DNA from 2 places in the Pseudomonas sp. S2_E01 genome. Region 2 is predicted to be linked to the other one. Evidence: riboswitches for the same ligand, from Rfam matches in the RefSeq annotation. Region 2 holds a riboswitch; the other holds the start of a gene.

What was found. Region 2 has a riboswitch for cobalamin ahead of AB4O36_RS10780 (CbtB domain-containing protein). Riboswitches for the same ligand answer to the same signal wherever they lie in the genome.
Region 1: it holds a riboswitch for cobalamin, as region 2 does, so the genes downstream of both, AB4O36_RS12495 (ABC transporter substrate-binding protein) here and AB4O36_RS10780 (CbtB domain-containing protein) in region 2, are expected to answer to the same signal.

The regions. Positions count from the first base shown of each region.
Region 1 covers NZ_CP162762.1:2,750,503-2,758,337, forward strand. Annotated here, with positions in the region: gene AB4O36_RS12455 (helix-turn-helix transcriptional regulator) at 1-675, shown strand, start outside; gene AB4O36_RS12460 (LysE family translocator) at 672-1,259, opposite strand; gene AB4O36_RS12465 (aminotransferase-like domain-containing protein) at 1,443-2,774, opposite strand; gene AB4O36_RS12470 (DMT family transporter) at 3,039-3,935, shown strand; gene AB4O36_RS12475 (sn-glycerol-3-phosphate transporter) at 4,055-4,513, shown strand; gene AB4O36_RS12480 (hypothetical protein) at 4,748-5,074, shown strand; gene AB4O36_RS12485 (cupin domain-containing protein) at 5,087-5,584, opposite strand; gene tspO (tryptophan-rich sensory protein TspO) at 5,707-6,150, opposite strand; cobalamin riboswitch at 6,263-6,457, shown strand; gene AB4O36_RS12495 (ABC transporter substrate-binding protein) at 6,587-7,600, shown strand; gene AB4O36_RS12500 (FecCD family ABC transporter permease) at 7,609-7,835, shown strand, end outside.
Region 2 covers NZ_CP162762.1:2,345,448-2,353,282, forward strand. Annotated here, with positions in the region: gene AB4O36_RS10755 (acyltransferase family protein) at 1-700, shown strand, start outside; gene nfuA (Fe-S biogenesis protein NfuA) at 758-1,342, shown strand; gene cobM (precorrin-4 C(11)-methyltransferase) at 1,412-2,158, opposite strand; gene AB4O36_RS10770 (cobalamin biosynthesis protein) at 2,239-2,652, opposite strand; gene AB4O36_RS10775 (CbtA family protein) at 2,649-3,341, opposite strand; gene AB4O36_RS10780 (CbtB domain-containing protein) at 3,353-3,547, opposite strand; cobalamin riboswitch at 3,666-3,892, opposite strand; cobalamin riboswitch at 4,057-4,269, shown strand; gene cobW (cobalamin biosynthesis protein CobW) at 4,369-5,430, shown strand; gene cobN (cobaltochelatase subunit CobN) at 5,434-7,835, shown strand, end outside.

The sequences.
Region 1 (7,835 bases), 410 kb from region 2:
AGTACTTACCTCCATGAGCAAGCGTCGTTCGAGGTCAGCGCCGGTACCGTAGTGTTGATGAATCCAGGCGATGTGCATGCCTGCAACCCGATCGATGACCAGCCCTGGTCCTATTTGATGCTCTACGTCGAAACGGCGTGGCTGACCGATTTGCAGCATCAGCTTGGGTTTGGTCAGGACCTTGAATTTCGACGCTTTGCGGCCACCCACACGCAGGACATTGGCCTGTTTCACGGCCTTGAGGCGCTGCACGCCACGCTCATCGACAGCGAGTGCGAAGTACTGGGCAAACAGTCCGCGATCGTCGAGTTTTTCACCGAGGTGCAGCAGCGCCTCAACCCGGGCGAACAATCGTTGCGCGAGCCAAATTTCAAGTTGGAGCGTGCGGCGGACTTCATCCGAGATAACTGCACGCGGATGCTCAAGCTCGAGGACATTTGCGACGCAGCGCAGTTGTCGCCGTCCTACCTGATACGCGCCTTCAAGCAGCATTACGGCATGACACCCCATGCCTTTTTGGTCAATCGGCGCATTCAGTTCGCCCGCGAGCGCCTGCGCAGCGGCCGGCTGATTGCCGATGTGGCGCTGGAAGCCGGGTTTGCCGATCAGGCGCATTTTCAGCGGGCGTTCAAACAGCATCTGGCGGCGACACCAGGCCAATATCGCGACGCTTAGGGCAACAGCAGGTATACCGCGCTCAAGGCCAGCAACCCTGCCATGGCACGATTGAACAGACGCATGCCTTTGGGATTATTCAGGTAGCCACGCAAGAAAGTCCCGGCGTAGGCCCAGCAGCCGACGGACAGGTAGCAGATCACCAAATACACCGCCGCGAATTGCCAGATCAGCCGTGCTTCACCATCGGCGACAAACGCGCCCATACCCGCGACGCAGGCCAGCCAGGCCTTGGGGTTGAGCCATTGCATCACCGCGCCATACACCATCGACGGCGCCCGCGTCGAATCCTTCGCATCGAGTTGGCCGCTGTCTGCGGCCAGTTTCCAGGCCATGAACAACAGAAACCCCACGCCGGCCAGTTGCACGATCCGCGTCAGCTGCGGCCATTGCTCCAGCACTTCATGCAAACCCAAACCCATCAACACCAGCAACAACACAAACCCCAATGTCGCCCCGGCCACATGCCGCTGGCTGGCGCGAAAGCCAAACTGCGCCCCGGAACTAAGCGCCACGATGTTCACCGGGCCGGGCGTGATGGAGGCCACCAGGGCAAATGCGGCCATCGACATGATCAGACTCATGGTTGTCTTCTTCTCTTCAGTTGAACCAGAGGCTTGAAGATAAAGAGCGGTAGGGTTGGCGTATTGAAGAAAATTGCCCCCTGTAGGAGCGGGCTTGCCCGCGATGCGATAAACCAGACGACATCTGTGTTGGCTGATACACCGCCATCGTGGGCAAGCCCGCTCCTACAGGGGCTGTTTGTGTCAGCAATACGCGCCGACTAACCGCTTGACCTTGATCAACGCATCGCGCAACGAATCCAGGTCCACCGACCCCAGAGCCAGCCGAATCGCGTGGGGCACGTGTACCGAGGTGGCAAACGGCTCGGCCGTGGACACAGCGACCTGCTGATGCATCAGCTCCACCGCAATTTGATCCGCCCGAGCATCCTCGCCCAGCGGCAGCCACAGAAAGTACGAGGATGGATGCGTCATGCAGCGCAAACCGCTCAATAGTTCGGCGGCCAATGCCTGCCGAGCCTGCGCATCCGCACGTTTTTGCGCTTCCAGTTGAGCGACGGTGCCATCGTCAATCCATCCGCAGGCAATGGCTGTCATCACCCCGGGCGTGTTCCAGGTCGTCGCCCGTATCGCTCGCTCTAACGCCGGCACCTGTTCCAACGGCGCCGCGACAAAGCCCACCCGCAACCCGGTGGCAACATTCTTGGAAAACCCCGATACATACACCGTCCGCTCCGGCGCCAGTTGTGAGACCGGTGAAGGCGCATTCTCCACCAGAAACGCATAGGCCGCGTCTTCGATAATCAAGAGATCATTCTGCCGCGCAATCGCCACCAACCGATTGCGCCACGCCAGATCCATCACCCAACCGCAAGGGTTGTGCAGGGTCGGCATCGTGTACACCGCCCGCACCGAGCGCCTGCGGCACAACACCTCAAGTGCCTGAAGATCCGGCCCATTGTCCGACACCGGTATCGGCACAATCTCCAGATGCAGTGACTGCGCCAGCACCTTGAACCCGGTGTAGGTCACTGCATCCGCCGCAATCACATCCCCTGGCTTGAGCAGCGCCATCATCGTCACCGCCAGGCCATGCTGGGCGCCGCTGACGATCAACACTTGCTCGGCCTCTACGCTTACCCCTCGTGAGACCAGGTGCCGGGCGATCGATGCGCGCTCATGCAAGCGACCGCCATGGGGTTGATAACGCAGATGGGCTTCCAGGTCCCCGGACAATGCCAACTGGCGCAACGCCACGCGCAATAGATCCGCCTGTCCCGGCAGCGACGGATAGTTGAAGTTGAGATCGGCCATCCCCACGGCCACTACGTGTTGGCTCACCCCCTGCCCCATGGGCAGTGACATCTCCCGCACAAAGGTGCCGCGACCGGTCTCGCCACTGACCAGTCCCATGGCCTCCAGCTCGGCATACACCCTGCTGGCGGTCACCAGCGCCAGGCCGTGTTCGGCGGCCAACTGGCGATGCGGCGGCAGACGCGTGCCCGGCGGCAGGCGTCCCGAACGAATGTCGGCGGCGTAGGTGTCGACCAGTGACTTGTAGCGCAAGCGAGGCATCGGTGGACATCCAGGACAATTGGCAGATTGTCTTGATACTCGCTCAGGCCAGGCGCTGTCCAGCCTCTACCTCAGCTGCAGTCCCACAGATGCCCGTCCGCCAGGCGCACACGGCGATGTATCGGTATGCGCAGGGGTGGGTCGCGTCGAGGAACGATCACTACGACGTGCCGGTGTATCCATGACAATTTTTTGATTGTCTGCCCGGCGCGGCCCACGATGCACCCACGGCACCTGCCACCCAACCACCTCCGAGCGAACGCCATGGAACGAGCCACTCACCTCAGCACCCAGCCCCGCGAGAAATCAGCCAGTGGATGGCTGAACGGCCTTATTGGCGTGCTCATTTTCAGCGGCTCCCTGCCCGCTACCCGGGTCGCCGTGCTGGAGTTTGACCCGGTTTTTCTCACGGTCCTGCGCGCCACTATCGCCGGCTTGCTCGCCCTGGGCCTGCTGACCTTGCTCAAGCAACAACGCCCAACGCGCCATCAACTTCTACCGCTGCTGATTGTCGCGCTCGGCGTGGTGGTCGGCTTCCCGCTGCTGACCGCCCTGGCCCTGCAATACGTTACCTCGGCGCACTCCATTGTCTTCATTGGCCTGCTGCCGCTGGCCACCGCTCTTTTCGGCGTCATTCGCACAGGCGAACGGCCACGCCCGGCGTTCTGGCTGTTCTCGATATTGGGCAGCATGCTCGTTTCCGGCTACGCCCTCTCCCAAGGCCTGAGCGCCAACCCCACCGGCGACATCCTCATGCTGCTGGCCGTCTTCGCCTGCGGCCTGGGCTACGCCGAGGGCGCAAAACTGTCACGCACGCTGGGTGGTTGGCAGGTGATTTCCTGGGCCCTGGTGCTGGCATTGCCGGTCATGGTGTTACTAAGCGTGTGGCGTGCACCCGCTTCCTTCACCGGTGTCAGCCTTTCGGCGTGGTTCAGCCTGGGTTATGTATCACTGTTCAGCATGTTGATCGGATTTGTATTCTGGTATCGCGGGTTGGCCCAAGGTGGCATCGCTGCCGTGGGCCAGCTGCAATTACTGCAACCTTTTTTCGGTCTGGCCCTGGCGGCCGGGCTACTGCATGAACACGTGAGCGTTGGCATGATTGCAGTGACGTTGGCGGTCATTGTGTGTGTCGCGGGTGCGAAAAGGTTCTCGAAATAAAACAGCGTATGACCAATCATTTCGAACGAAACGTCCGGCAAACCAAACGACCGGATGGTCACCGTTTTCGATGGCACGCTTGTTCGGCATTCCCGCCTGCTGCCGAAAAATGGTGATCGATGAAACCTCTACTGCTCACCCTGGGCGCACTCCTGATCAGCCCATGTGCCTTCGCCATGGATGGAGAGTCCTGGTACTTCCAGACAAGCGCCTACACCAAACACTGGAAACCCGATCCTGATCACAACAACCGCCAAAAGCTGATCGGCGTAGAACGCAATCGTGAAGACGGCTCGCTTTGGGGAGGCGCGACGTTTCTCAACTCCTTCGACCAGCGCTCGTACTACGGTTATTACGGGCATCGTTGGGTGGCTGACGAGTATCCGGTGTACGCCAAGCTCAGTGGCGGTCTGGTTCATGGCTACAAAGGCAAATACAAGGACCGGATTCCACTCAATCGCTACGGCGTTGCACCGGTACTTGTTCCGGCGATTGGCACGTTTTACGGGCCGGTCGGTGCCGAGCTGGTAATCCTGGGTGGCGCTGCGGCCATGATTAATGTGGGTTACCGGTACTGACCATCGGGCGCCCGATATTTCCAAAGCGCCAAGCCTTCCGCGAGCCTCAGGGTGGCGCGCGTACCACGGGCCGGTTCACTCCATGCGGATACCGGTCAGCCCACCCTCCCCTGAAACCCAGCAATTTCCTCGGTTATTGACTGTAATCATTTTGTCATGATATCAGTTTGGCATTGCGCCAATTTTCGAGTATTTTGCCTTCCATTGTCCGATGTAGAGCTATGGAAAGCAGCAATGACCGCACAACCTTCAGCCGTAATCAAACAAGCGACTTACCTGGGCTACGAAATCCTCGTCGAAACGTTTGGCCCCATCAAAGTGGAACCCCGCGAGGCCCAAAGCCTGCAGAGCCATCACACCACGACCGTTTCGGTCTGGTACGACGGCCAGGAAATCCGGGAGGCGCGCGAGACGCCGGCGCTGAGGTTCGTGACCCGTGAGGATGCTGCAGAGCTGGGTTTGGAAATCGGCCAGATGATCGTCGATCAACGTCGCGAGTCCACCCCATCCAGCGTGACGGCCTTTAAACTGCCGCGTCTGCGGTTTTCGTTGCTCAGCTGACACACCAATGGGCTACTTGTCGTGACGCGGGTCATCCGCGTCATTGATGTACTTGAGCCCCAGAGGCCCGATCCCATACACCTGCGACACATACTCACCGGACTTCGCCCAGTGGAAGTGCGGCGTGTTCGCCGGCAGCACGACCACACTGCCCGGCCCGTAGGCCACAAGTTTGTCGGCGTCGAAGGTGCTGCCCTGGCCGATATAGAACACGCCGGAAATGACGGTATAGATGCGATCTTCCGAGTGGGTATGCGGCATCAGTTTCAAGCCGTTCGGTACTTTGACCCTGACCACATAAGGCCCCGACTGACTCGGGTTGCCAACGATCACCGCCAGTTTGGCGCCGTCGGGGAACGCGGGAAAACCCTGCCATTGCACATCTTCGCTGCGCATTGACGAAAATTGCTTGTTGTCCAGCGCCTCGGCGTTCGCGGGAGCGCAGAGGGTGGTGGTCGTCGCGGCGAGAAGCAAGGCGTGGAGAGCGTGGCGTAAGCCAATGGTTTTCATGTGTGCGTTCCCTCAAAGCTGTCGCGGCGCACCGCCTGCGAACTGGAACGCGATGATAATTTTTGCCCGGGACGCGGATAAATCACGTCCCGGGCACTTCTGTTCTTACACCGCGTAACAAACTATCGAGGGTTGTTACGCAGAATGGAGAAGTTCAGCGCAGCGGCGACACAGAGCCAGGCGAGGTAGGGAAACAGGATCAAACCGGTAATCAGGTCCAGGCGCAGGGCCATGACGACCATGGCCGCGACCACCAGCCACAACACCACCAGAATCACCATCCCCGCCAACACGTGATGCGCGCCGAAGAATACCGGCGTCCACAAGGTGTTGAGCGCGATTTGCGCGGCCCAGAGTGCCAACACGATCTGGCTGCCGGGGATCAGGCTCAAGCGGTAGCCGGCCCAGGCGAGCAGAAGGTAGATGATCGTCCAGGCAACCGGGAACAACCAGTTGGGCGGCGTGAAGCCTGGCTTGACCAGCGACTGGTACCACTCGCCCGGCTTGAACAGCACACCGGTGCTGGCGGCCGCCGCGCAGGCCAGGAGGAAGATGAAGAAGGTCATGGTCATGATCGGTCCCTGTGTCGGTGTATTTGGAACTTGGACGGGTGCTGACCCGTTAAAAGTTCACGGCGTACAAGGTGAAAAAAACCACGCTCCCCCTCGGCGGCCTGATCGACTACCATACGCCGCCGGTTCCCGAACGGGACTAATAGGGAATTCGAAACGCCGCAACGGGCGTCAATCGAAACTGCCCCCGCAACTGTAGGTGCTGAGCCTGCTCCTCGATAGTCACTGGACCTGATCCGGGAAGGCTGGAGCGTGGCGACGACGCATCAGTCAGGAGACCTGCCGGCCAGACAAATCACTAACCGGCGGGGTGTCCGGGGAGGACATCCGTGCCGAGCGGCCTTGCCCTGCTTTTACAGCAGCGTTCGATGGTGTGTTTCCAGACCCGTACCGCGCCCGTTTCAAGTACGGTTCAAATGGAGATTGCCCCATGCTGTTGCCCCGCCTTACTGCGCTGTTCACCAGCCTTGGCCTGTGCGCCTTCGCACAAGCCGCCCCGACGCAGTACCCGCTGACCATCGACAACTGCGGCACTCCCCTCACCTTTGCTCACGCGCCAACCCGCACCGTGACGATTGGCCAGGCCGGCACCGAGATGCTGTATGCCTTGGGCCTGGGCAACAAGGTGGCCGCCACTTCGCTGTGGTTCAACGATGTGCTGCCGGCTTACAAGACGCAAAACGACAAGGTCGAACGCCTGGCGAACAACGAGCCGAGTTTTGAAGCCGTGATCGGCAAGCGTCCGGAACTGGTGACCGTGGAGTTCGAATGGATGGTCGGGCCACAAGGCGCGGTCGGCACCCGTGAACAGTTTCATGAACTGAAGATCGCGACCTACCTGCTCCCGTCCGACTGCGAGGGCAAGGACAATCGGGTAGGCGCCGACGGCACGCGCCTGGAGCCGTTTCGCATTGACACCATTTACAAGAGCATCGAGCAACTGGCACAGATTTTCGACGTGCAGGACCGTGGCGAGCAGTGGGTCACCGAGCTTAAAGCCAAGCTGGCCGCCTCCGTGGCGAAGGTCCAGCAAAAAGGTGTCAAACAGGCCAGTGCCCTGGTGTGGTTTTCCAGCACCGACATGAACGTCGATCCGTTTGTGGCCGGGCACAAGGGCATTCCGGACTTCATGCTCAGCACCCTGGGCGTGCGTAACGTGGTGGACTCCGATGAAGAATGGCCAACCGCGGGCTGGGAAACCATCGCCAAGGCCAACCCGACTTTCCTGGTGATCGCACGCATGGACCGTCGCCGCTTCCCGGCGGATGACCATGAGAAAAAACTGGCCTTCCTGCGCAGCGATCCGGTCACCCGCAACATGGACGCGGTGAAACACAACCGCATCATCATCGTCGACGCCATGGCCCTGCAGGCCAGCGCTCGGATGTTCGACGGCCTCGAGCAACTGGCCACGGCCATCGACGGTTACGATCTACCGAAATGACTGCAACCTTGATACGTACACTGCTTGCGCTGGGGATGCTGTCGCTGGCGGTGCTGGCGGGTGTTGCCATTGGTGAAACGCCCATCGACCCGCTCGTGGTGCTCCAGGTGCTGGCCAATAAACTGTGGGGCGCGGGTTATGCGCTGAACCCCATCGATGAAGGCATCGTCTGGAACTACCGCCTGACCCGCGCGCTGGTGGCCGCCGCTTGCGGCGCCGGGCTGGCGACGTGCGG
Region 2 (7,835 bases):
CTTGTCGTTGCTGTTCATTCCCACCCAAAACCCCGGCGGCTATGGGATTTATCCGACGCTCAATGTCGGCTGGACGCTCAATTACGAAATGCTGTTTTACGTGCTGTTTGCCTGGGCGCTGTTGTTCCGCCTGCAATGGCGGCTGCTGATCGTCGCGGCGCTGCTGTTTGCGGTTTGTGAGGCCTGGACCGGCTATGGCTGGATCAGCGAGTTTTACCGGTCGAGCATCGTGTATGAGTTCCTGTTGGGCATCGCCATCGGCATGATCTACCGCCGTGGGTGGATCAAGCCCGGCTTGTATCTGCCCCTCATGGGGATCGGTGGTGCGCTGCTGATCATTTACCACCTGCCGCCGCAACCACGCTTTCTCGCCTGGGGCTTGCCCAGTGCGGTGCTGGTGATGGCCTGCATGGTGTTGGAGCGCTTTTTCGAGAATCGCCGGCTGCTGAAATGGCTAGGGGATTGCTCCTACTCGGTGTATTTGATGCACGTGTTGGTATTGTCGGCAGGCGGCTTTATCGCGCAGCGCTACGGGGTAGACCCGTACTTGATGTTCATCGTATGCGTCGTTGCCATCGGCGCAGGGGCTTGGGCAAGTTATCAATGGGTGGAAAAGTGCAGCTATCGGTGGCTAAAACAGCGGATTGACGGTGAATCCGCCCGCCAAAGTCAGTCGGTTATTTCCCGACAAAAATACTAGGACTTTGTGCGGCGCGATGATTGGCGTAAACTGCGCCCAAGCCTGTGAGGAGTTTCCATGACTGCTATTACTATCACCGACGCCGCCCACGATTACCTGGCCGATCTGCTCTCCAAGCAGAACACTCCAGGCATCGGCATCCGCGTCTTCATCACCCAGCCCGGCACCCAATACGCCGAAACCTGCATTGCCTATTGCAAGCCGGGCGAGGAAAAACCCGAAGACACCGCATTGGGGCTGAAAAGCTTCACTGCCTACATCGACTCGTTCAGTGAAGCTTTCCTGGATGACGCGGTCGTCGACTACGCCACCGACCGTATGGGTGGCCAACTGACCATCAAGGCGCCAAACGCCAAAGTACCGATGGTCAACGCCGACAGCCCGATCAACGAGCGTATCAATTACTACCTGCAAACCGAGATCAATCCGGGGCTGGCCAGCCACGGCGGTCAGGTCAGCCTGATCGACGTGGTGGAGGACGGCATCGCCGTTCTGCAGTTCGGCGGCGGTTGCCAGGGCTGCGGCCAGGCCGACGTAACCTTGAAGGAGGGCATCGAGCGGACCTTGCTCGAGCGCATCCCCGAGCTCAAGGGCGTTCGCGACGTGACCGACCACACGCAGAAAGAAAACGCCTACTACTAAGGTGTTCGCTGCGACATGAAAAACGGCGCCCCGTGAGCGCCGTTTTTTTATGCGTCAAATTCGAGGGCCTCAAGGGCGATACAGATGCGCATGCCCAGCCCGATACAACGACGACTCACTGAACTGATCACTGCCCAGCACCCGCCCAACCAGAATCAACGCCGTGCGCCGAAACCCCTTGGCCTCAACCTTTGCGGCAATATCGTCGATCGTCCCCACTACCCAGTCCTGATCCGGCCAGGTTGCCCGGTGTATCACAGCAATCGGGCAATCGGCGCCGTAATGCGGCAGCAATTCAGCCAGGATTTTGCGCAAATGGTTGACGCCCAGATGAATCGCCATGGTCGCCCCGTGCTGCGCCAGACTGCCCAGCTCTTCACCGACCGGCATCGCGGTCTTATCGGCGTAACGGGTCAGGATCACACTCTGTGCTACGTCCGGCAGGGTCAGTTCTGCGCCCAGCAACGCGGCGCAGGCCGCCGTCGCAGTGACGCCGGGGACGACCTCGAATGGTATGCCCAGCTCGCGCAAATAGCGGATCTGCTCGCCAATCGCGCCATACAGGGACGGGTCGCCGGAATGCACCCGCGCCACGTCCTGGCCATTGGCATGGGCGGCCTTGATCAGTTCGATGATCTGCTCCAGGTGCAGTTCGGCGCTGTTGACCACCTGTTCGGCGCTATGGCCATCCAGCACGGCGGCTGGCACAAGGGAGCCGGCATAGATGATCACCGGACAGCTGCGGATCAGGCGCTGGCCTTTGACCGTGATCAGTTCCGGGTCGCCAGGACCTGCGCCAATGAAGTAGACGGTCATCGTCGTTTCCTGTCAAAAAAGGGTTGGGCAAGGCTTCAGATGAAGATTGCTCATGTTCAGGGGCGGGGATTATCGGGATTTTACGCTGCGCCGGCCAATGCCAGTGTCGCCTGGGCGTATTTTTGTCGTGAAATCAGCAAGGTCGCCGGTGCCTGAGTGAGTTGTTCGGCGAGGGCGAGGGCGGTGCTCTCGGCCACGCCGTAGCAGCCGGTGCGTTCGAAGGCGATCTGCGAACGGTGGCTTAAGCACGGCTCGTAGGGCGCCAGTTGTTCACTGCTGAAATACGTCAGCGGCAGGTTGAGTTGTGCAGCCAGTTCGATCAGGCCGGGCTCGTCACGTTTCAGGTCGATGCTGGCCAGGGCCTGTATTTGACGCAGTTCGATTTGATGAGCCTGGAGGACCTGGTCGAGCAAAGCGCGCAGCGTTTCGACCGGGCAGCCGCGCTGACAGCCCAGGCCGACCACCAGGGTCGGCGCTGTGCTTTCAATGATCATGCGTGGTTCTGACGACGGAACAGCCAGGCGCTGAGCAGGCCAAGGGCCAACCAAAACGCGACGTTAGTCAGTTGCGAAGCCATCTTGAATTGCGATTCCAACGCTTCTGGCGCGAGCATCGAATGCACCTCCGGCTGCGGTGCGCCGATCACATGCGGAACGGCGATGATCGCCACGCCCAGCAATTTCATCAGCCAATGGTGGCTGAACACGATCAGGGCAATGCCGACAGCGGTCGAAGCGGCGGTGCCGATCCACCACATTTGCCGTTGCGCGAGATCCGCCGCGGCGGTGCCCGGCAGTTCAGGGGGCAGGCCGAGGGTTGGCGCCAGCACGAAAGTGGCGTAGCCCGCCAGGCCCCAGAGCAGGCCCTGTGCAGTTTTGGTCGGTGCGCGCAGGGTGTAGAGGCCGGCGAGCATCAGTGCAAAACCGACGGCGACGACAAGGTTGCCACCGGTGGTCGACAGCACGCGCTGCCAGCCGTCTTCCGGCTCCCAGGCTTCGGTGTCGTGGCTGTGCGCGGCCGTGCCGGCAGCATGTTCATGCACTTCAACGGCGGCAGGCTCGGATTTCTCGTAGGTTTCGGCCTGCAAAATCAGCGGCGAAACCCAGAAACTTTGCAGCAGCGTGAGCAGAAGGGCGGCCAGCAGTCCGGAAAAACCTGCGGTTTGCGCGATACGCTTGATCATGTCGTCAGGTCTCAATGGCAAGGGAACGCGGCGCTGTGGCGGGTATCGTGGGCGGCGTTGTGGACCGCTTCGATGTGCGAGAAACCGGCGACGTAGACCAGGCACGCGCCCAGGATTGATGCGCAGACGGCGACGGTCAGGCGTTGGGTCAGGGTGGTTGTGTGGCTGCTGGCCGGTGCGTGGCTGGTGCTGCTGATGATCGACATGGCGCTTCCCTCTGTTCTGTCAGGGTGACGAGAGCGCATGCAGACACCCTGCGTAGCGTGCACGCAGAGGTTCAAACAGCGCCCGCCCACCGCGGGTTTGTTGTTTTCGTGATCGTATCGTCACTGTGTGTTGCGGGCCGGTCTCCGGGCTCGCGAGGGGCTTGGGCATCTGCCGAAACCTGCAAGAATCGCCTTCCCATGCCGATGATCGGCACAGTGGATCTGATTCTTCGCTCGCTTACCGTTGCGGGGGCAGCACCGGACTGACATGGGCTTGAGTAAAGCACATGATTCACCGGTTTCCCGTTTCACCCTGTGAAGGGCACCCGTAACAAGGCGTGTAGGAGAGCATGGGGCGGCTTTGCCGTCAATCGAGACCGGGTCGCGCCCATCGCGAGCAAGCCCGCTCCCACAGGGGACTGCGGACACCGGCCCATTGTGGGAGCGGGCTTGCCCGCGATGGCGTCCCGATTGCCGCCACAAGAATTTGACCCGCCCACAGACCATGCGTAGCCTTGTCGCTTCGAGGTTCTTCGCCATTGTCGAAGCTAAGAAGGGAACGCGGTCAATGCCGCGGCTGCCCCCGCAACTGTGAACGGTGATGTTCGCTGCCACGCCACTGCAAGCCCTGCACAATGGGTTCGCGGGAAGGCGCAGCGAATGCCGGGCCAACCGCCCGGCACACTGTCAGCCAGGAGACCTGCCTCGATCCAGATTCTCACTACAACCGGGCGGGGTGATCCGGTGGCGAAACTCTTGCGCGCACCGCTGTTGCAGCGCTTGTCGTCCCGTATGCCCGCCACCTTGCCAAAGGGCATCCGATGAAAACACTGGCCAAACTCCCCGTCACCATCGTCACCGGCTTTCTCGGCTCGGGCAAGACCACCTTGCTGCGCCACATGCTCGACAACGCCCAGGGCCGTCGTATCGCCGTAATCGTCAACGAGTTCGGCGAGCTGGGCATCGATGGCGAAATCCTCAAGCAGTGCTCCATCGGCTGCACCGAGGAAGAAGCCGTCGGTCGTGTCTTCGAACTGGCCAACGGCTGCCTGTGCTGCACCGTGCAGGAGGAGTTCTTCCCGGTGATGCGCGAACTGGTGGCGCGCCGGGGCGATCTCGACCACATCCTCATCGAAACCTCTGGCCTGGCACTGCCCAAGCCATTGGTGCAAGCCTTTCAGTGGCCGGAAATCCGCAGCGCCTGCACAGTCGACGCGGTGATCACCGTGGTCGACAGCCCGGCCGTCGCTGCCGGCACTTTCGCCGCGTTCCCGGATCAGGTCGACGCCCAGCGTAAACTCGACCCGAACCTGGACCACGAGTCGCCCCTGCACGAGCTGTTCGCCGACCAAATGGCCAGCGCCGACCTGGTGATTCTCAACAAGGCCGATCTGATCAACCCTGAAGACCTGGCCCGCGTGCGCCTGGAAGTCGCCGAAGAATTGCCGCCGGCGGTCAAGATCATCGAAGCCAGCAGCGGTCGCTTGCCGCTCGATGTGCTGATCGGCCTGGGTGCCGGTTCCGAAGAACACATCGACAGCCGTCACAGTCACCACGATCACCACCACGAAGGCGAGGACGATCACGATCACGACGCGTTCGACTCCATCTCCATCGAATTGCCCCAGGCCGACGAGAGCCTGTTGCTGGATGCGCTGACCCAGTTGGTGATCAAGCACGACATCCTGCGCGTCAAGGGCTTTGCGGCCATCCCCAACAAGCCCATGCGCCTGCTGATCCAAGGTGTGGGCACACGTTTCGACAAGCACTTCGACCGCCAGTGGGGCGCCGATGAAGCGCGCACCACACGCCTGGTGCTGATCGGCCAGGCGCTGGACGCCGTGCAACTCGAAGCGCAACTGCGCGCCGCGCTCAGCGTGTAACCCATGCACCTGCTCAGGACCCAGCCCGGCGGTTTCGTGTCGGATGACAACATTGCCGACCTTGGACAAACCCCCGCCGAGCTGGTGATCCTGTGCAGTGGCGACTCCAGCCTCGCCTTGCTCGCCGAGGCTGCGCAACAGTTACCCGACGATTACCCGAGCGTGCGCCTGGCCAATCCGATGCAGGTGCAGAATCACGCCTCGGTGGATTTGTACGTCGATGAAGTGTTGCGCCATGCCAAGGTGATCCTGATTTCACTGCACGGCGGCATCGCCTATTGGCGCTATGGCGTCGAGCAACTGATCGAGCTGTCCCGGCGCGGCGTGCAATTGATTCTGGTGCCCGGCGACGACCGCCCGGACCCCGAACTCAGCGACCTGAGCACGGTAGCGGTCGAAGAGCGTGACCGGCTCTGGCACTACCTGCGCCAGGGCGGCATGGCCAACGCCCTGGACCTGTTCCGCTGTTTGGCGAGTCGCTGGCTCGGTCGCGATTACACCTGGAGTGAACCCCAAGCCCTGCCGCGCACCGCGATCTATCACCCGAGCAAAAGCCCGGCTGTGCTCAGCGACTGGCAAGCCGACTGGGAGGCCGGGAAGCCAGTGGCGGCAGTGCTGTTTTACCGCTCGCACTTGCAGGCGGCGAACACGGGCTTCATCGATGTGTTCTGCCAGCGCTTGCAAGCGGCGGGGCTCAATCCCTTGCCGGTTGCGGTGGCCAGCCTGAAAGAGCCCGGTTGCCTGACGGTGGTCGAGGACTGGCTGGACCAGGTTGACGCGGCGGTGATCCTCAACACCACCGGCTTTGCTCAATCCAGCCCGGAAGCGCCCCACCTGCGTCCGTTTCGTCGCAATATCCCGGTGATCCAGGCCATCTGTGCCCAGGACAACGAGCCCGGCTGGCGTGACAGCGAGCAAGGGCTGGGCCCGCGTGACCTGGCGATGCACATTGCGCTGCCGGAGCTGGATGGACGCATCATCAGCCGCCCGATCAGTTTCAAGGACCTGGCCTGGCGCAGCGAACGCAGCCAGTCCGATGTGGTGTGCTACCGGGCATCGCCCGAGCGCATGGATTTTGTCGCTGAGCTGGCGTGGCGCTGGGTGGAACTTGCGCGGGTGCCCAATGGTGAGAAACGCATTGCCTTGATCCTCGCCAATTATCCGACCCGGGATGGGCGCATTGGCAACGGCGTCGGCCTCGATACGCCGGCCGCCGCCTTGAACATCCTTCGGGCGTTGCACGTGCAAGGTTACCCGCTGCCGGCCGAATTGCCGGACAGCGGCACCGCGTTGATCCAGCAATTGCTCGGTGGCGTGAGCAATGACCTCGACAATCTCGACCAGCGTCCGTGCCATCAGAGCCTCGCGCTGGATGACTACACGCGTCTGTTCGATGCCTTGCCCGAAGCCAATCGGCGGGCGGTGCTGGACCGCTGGGGCGAGCCGGAGCAAGACCCGATGTGCCGGGGCGGGCGAATGATGATCGCCGGGCTGCGCTTGGGCCTGACGTTTGTCGGCATCCAGCCGGCCCGTGGCTATCAGGTGGACCCGAGCGCGGTCTATCACGACCCGGACCTGGTGCCGCCGCATGGCTACCTGGCGTTCTACTTCTGGTTGCGCCACGCCTACGGTGCGCACGGTGTGATTCACGTGGGCAAGCACGGCAACCTCGAATGGTTGCCGGGCAAGGGCGTTGGCCTGTCGGAAAACTGCTGGCCGGACGCGTTGCTCGGGCCGCTACCGAATATCTACCCGTTCATCGTCAACGATCCGGGCGAGGGCGCACAGGCCAAACGGCGCACGCAAGCGGTGATCATCGATCACCTGATGCCACCGCTCACCCGCGCAGAAACCTACGGGCCGCTGCGCAACCTGGAATTGTTGGCCGACGAGTATTACGAAGCGCAACTGCTCGACCCACGGCGGGCGCGGGAGTTGCAGCGTGACATCCTGCAACTGGTGCGCGAGACCCACATCGACCGCGAGTTGCAGCTGGACGAAAGCCTGGACAGTGACGCCGACGCGGCGATCTGGTTGCCGCGCCTGGATACGTATTTGTGCGACTTGAAGGAATCGCAAATCCGCGATGGCCTGCACATTTTCGGCGAATCTCCGACCGGACGTTTGCGCATCGATACGCTGCTGGCATTGCTGCGCATCCCACGTGGTGATGGGCGCGGGGCGCAGTCGAGCCTGATGCGGGCGTTGGCCAAGGCATTCGGATTAGGGTTTGATCCGCTCGATTGCGCGCTGGCCGATCCGTGGGACGGGCCGAGACCGGAGGCGTTGCTGGCCGTCAGTGATGAACTGTGGCGCACGGCGGGGGATACCCGTGAGCGGCTGGAGTTGTTTGCCGCAGACCTGATCGTCCAGACACTGAATACCGCACCCTGTGGGGGCGGGCT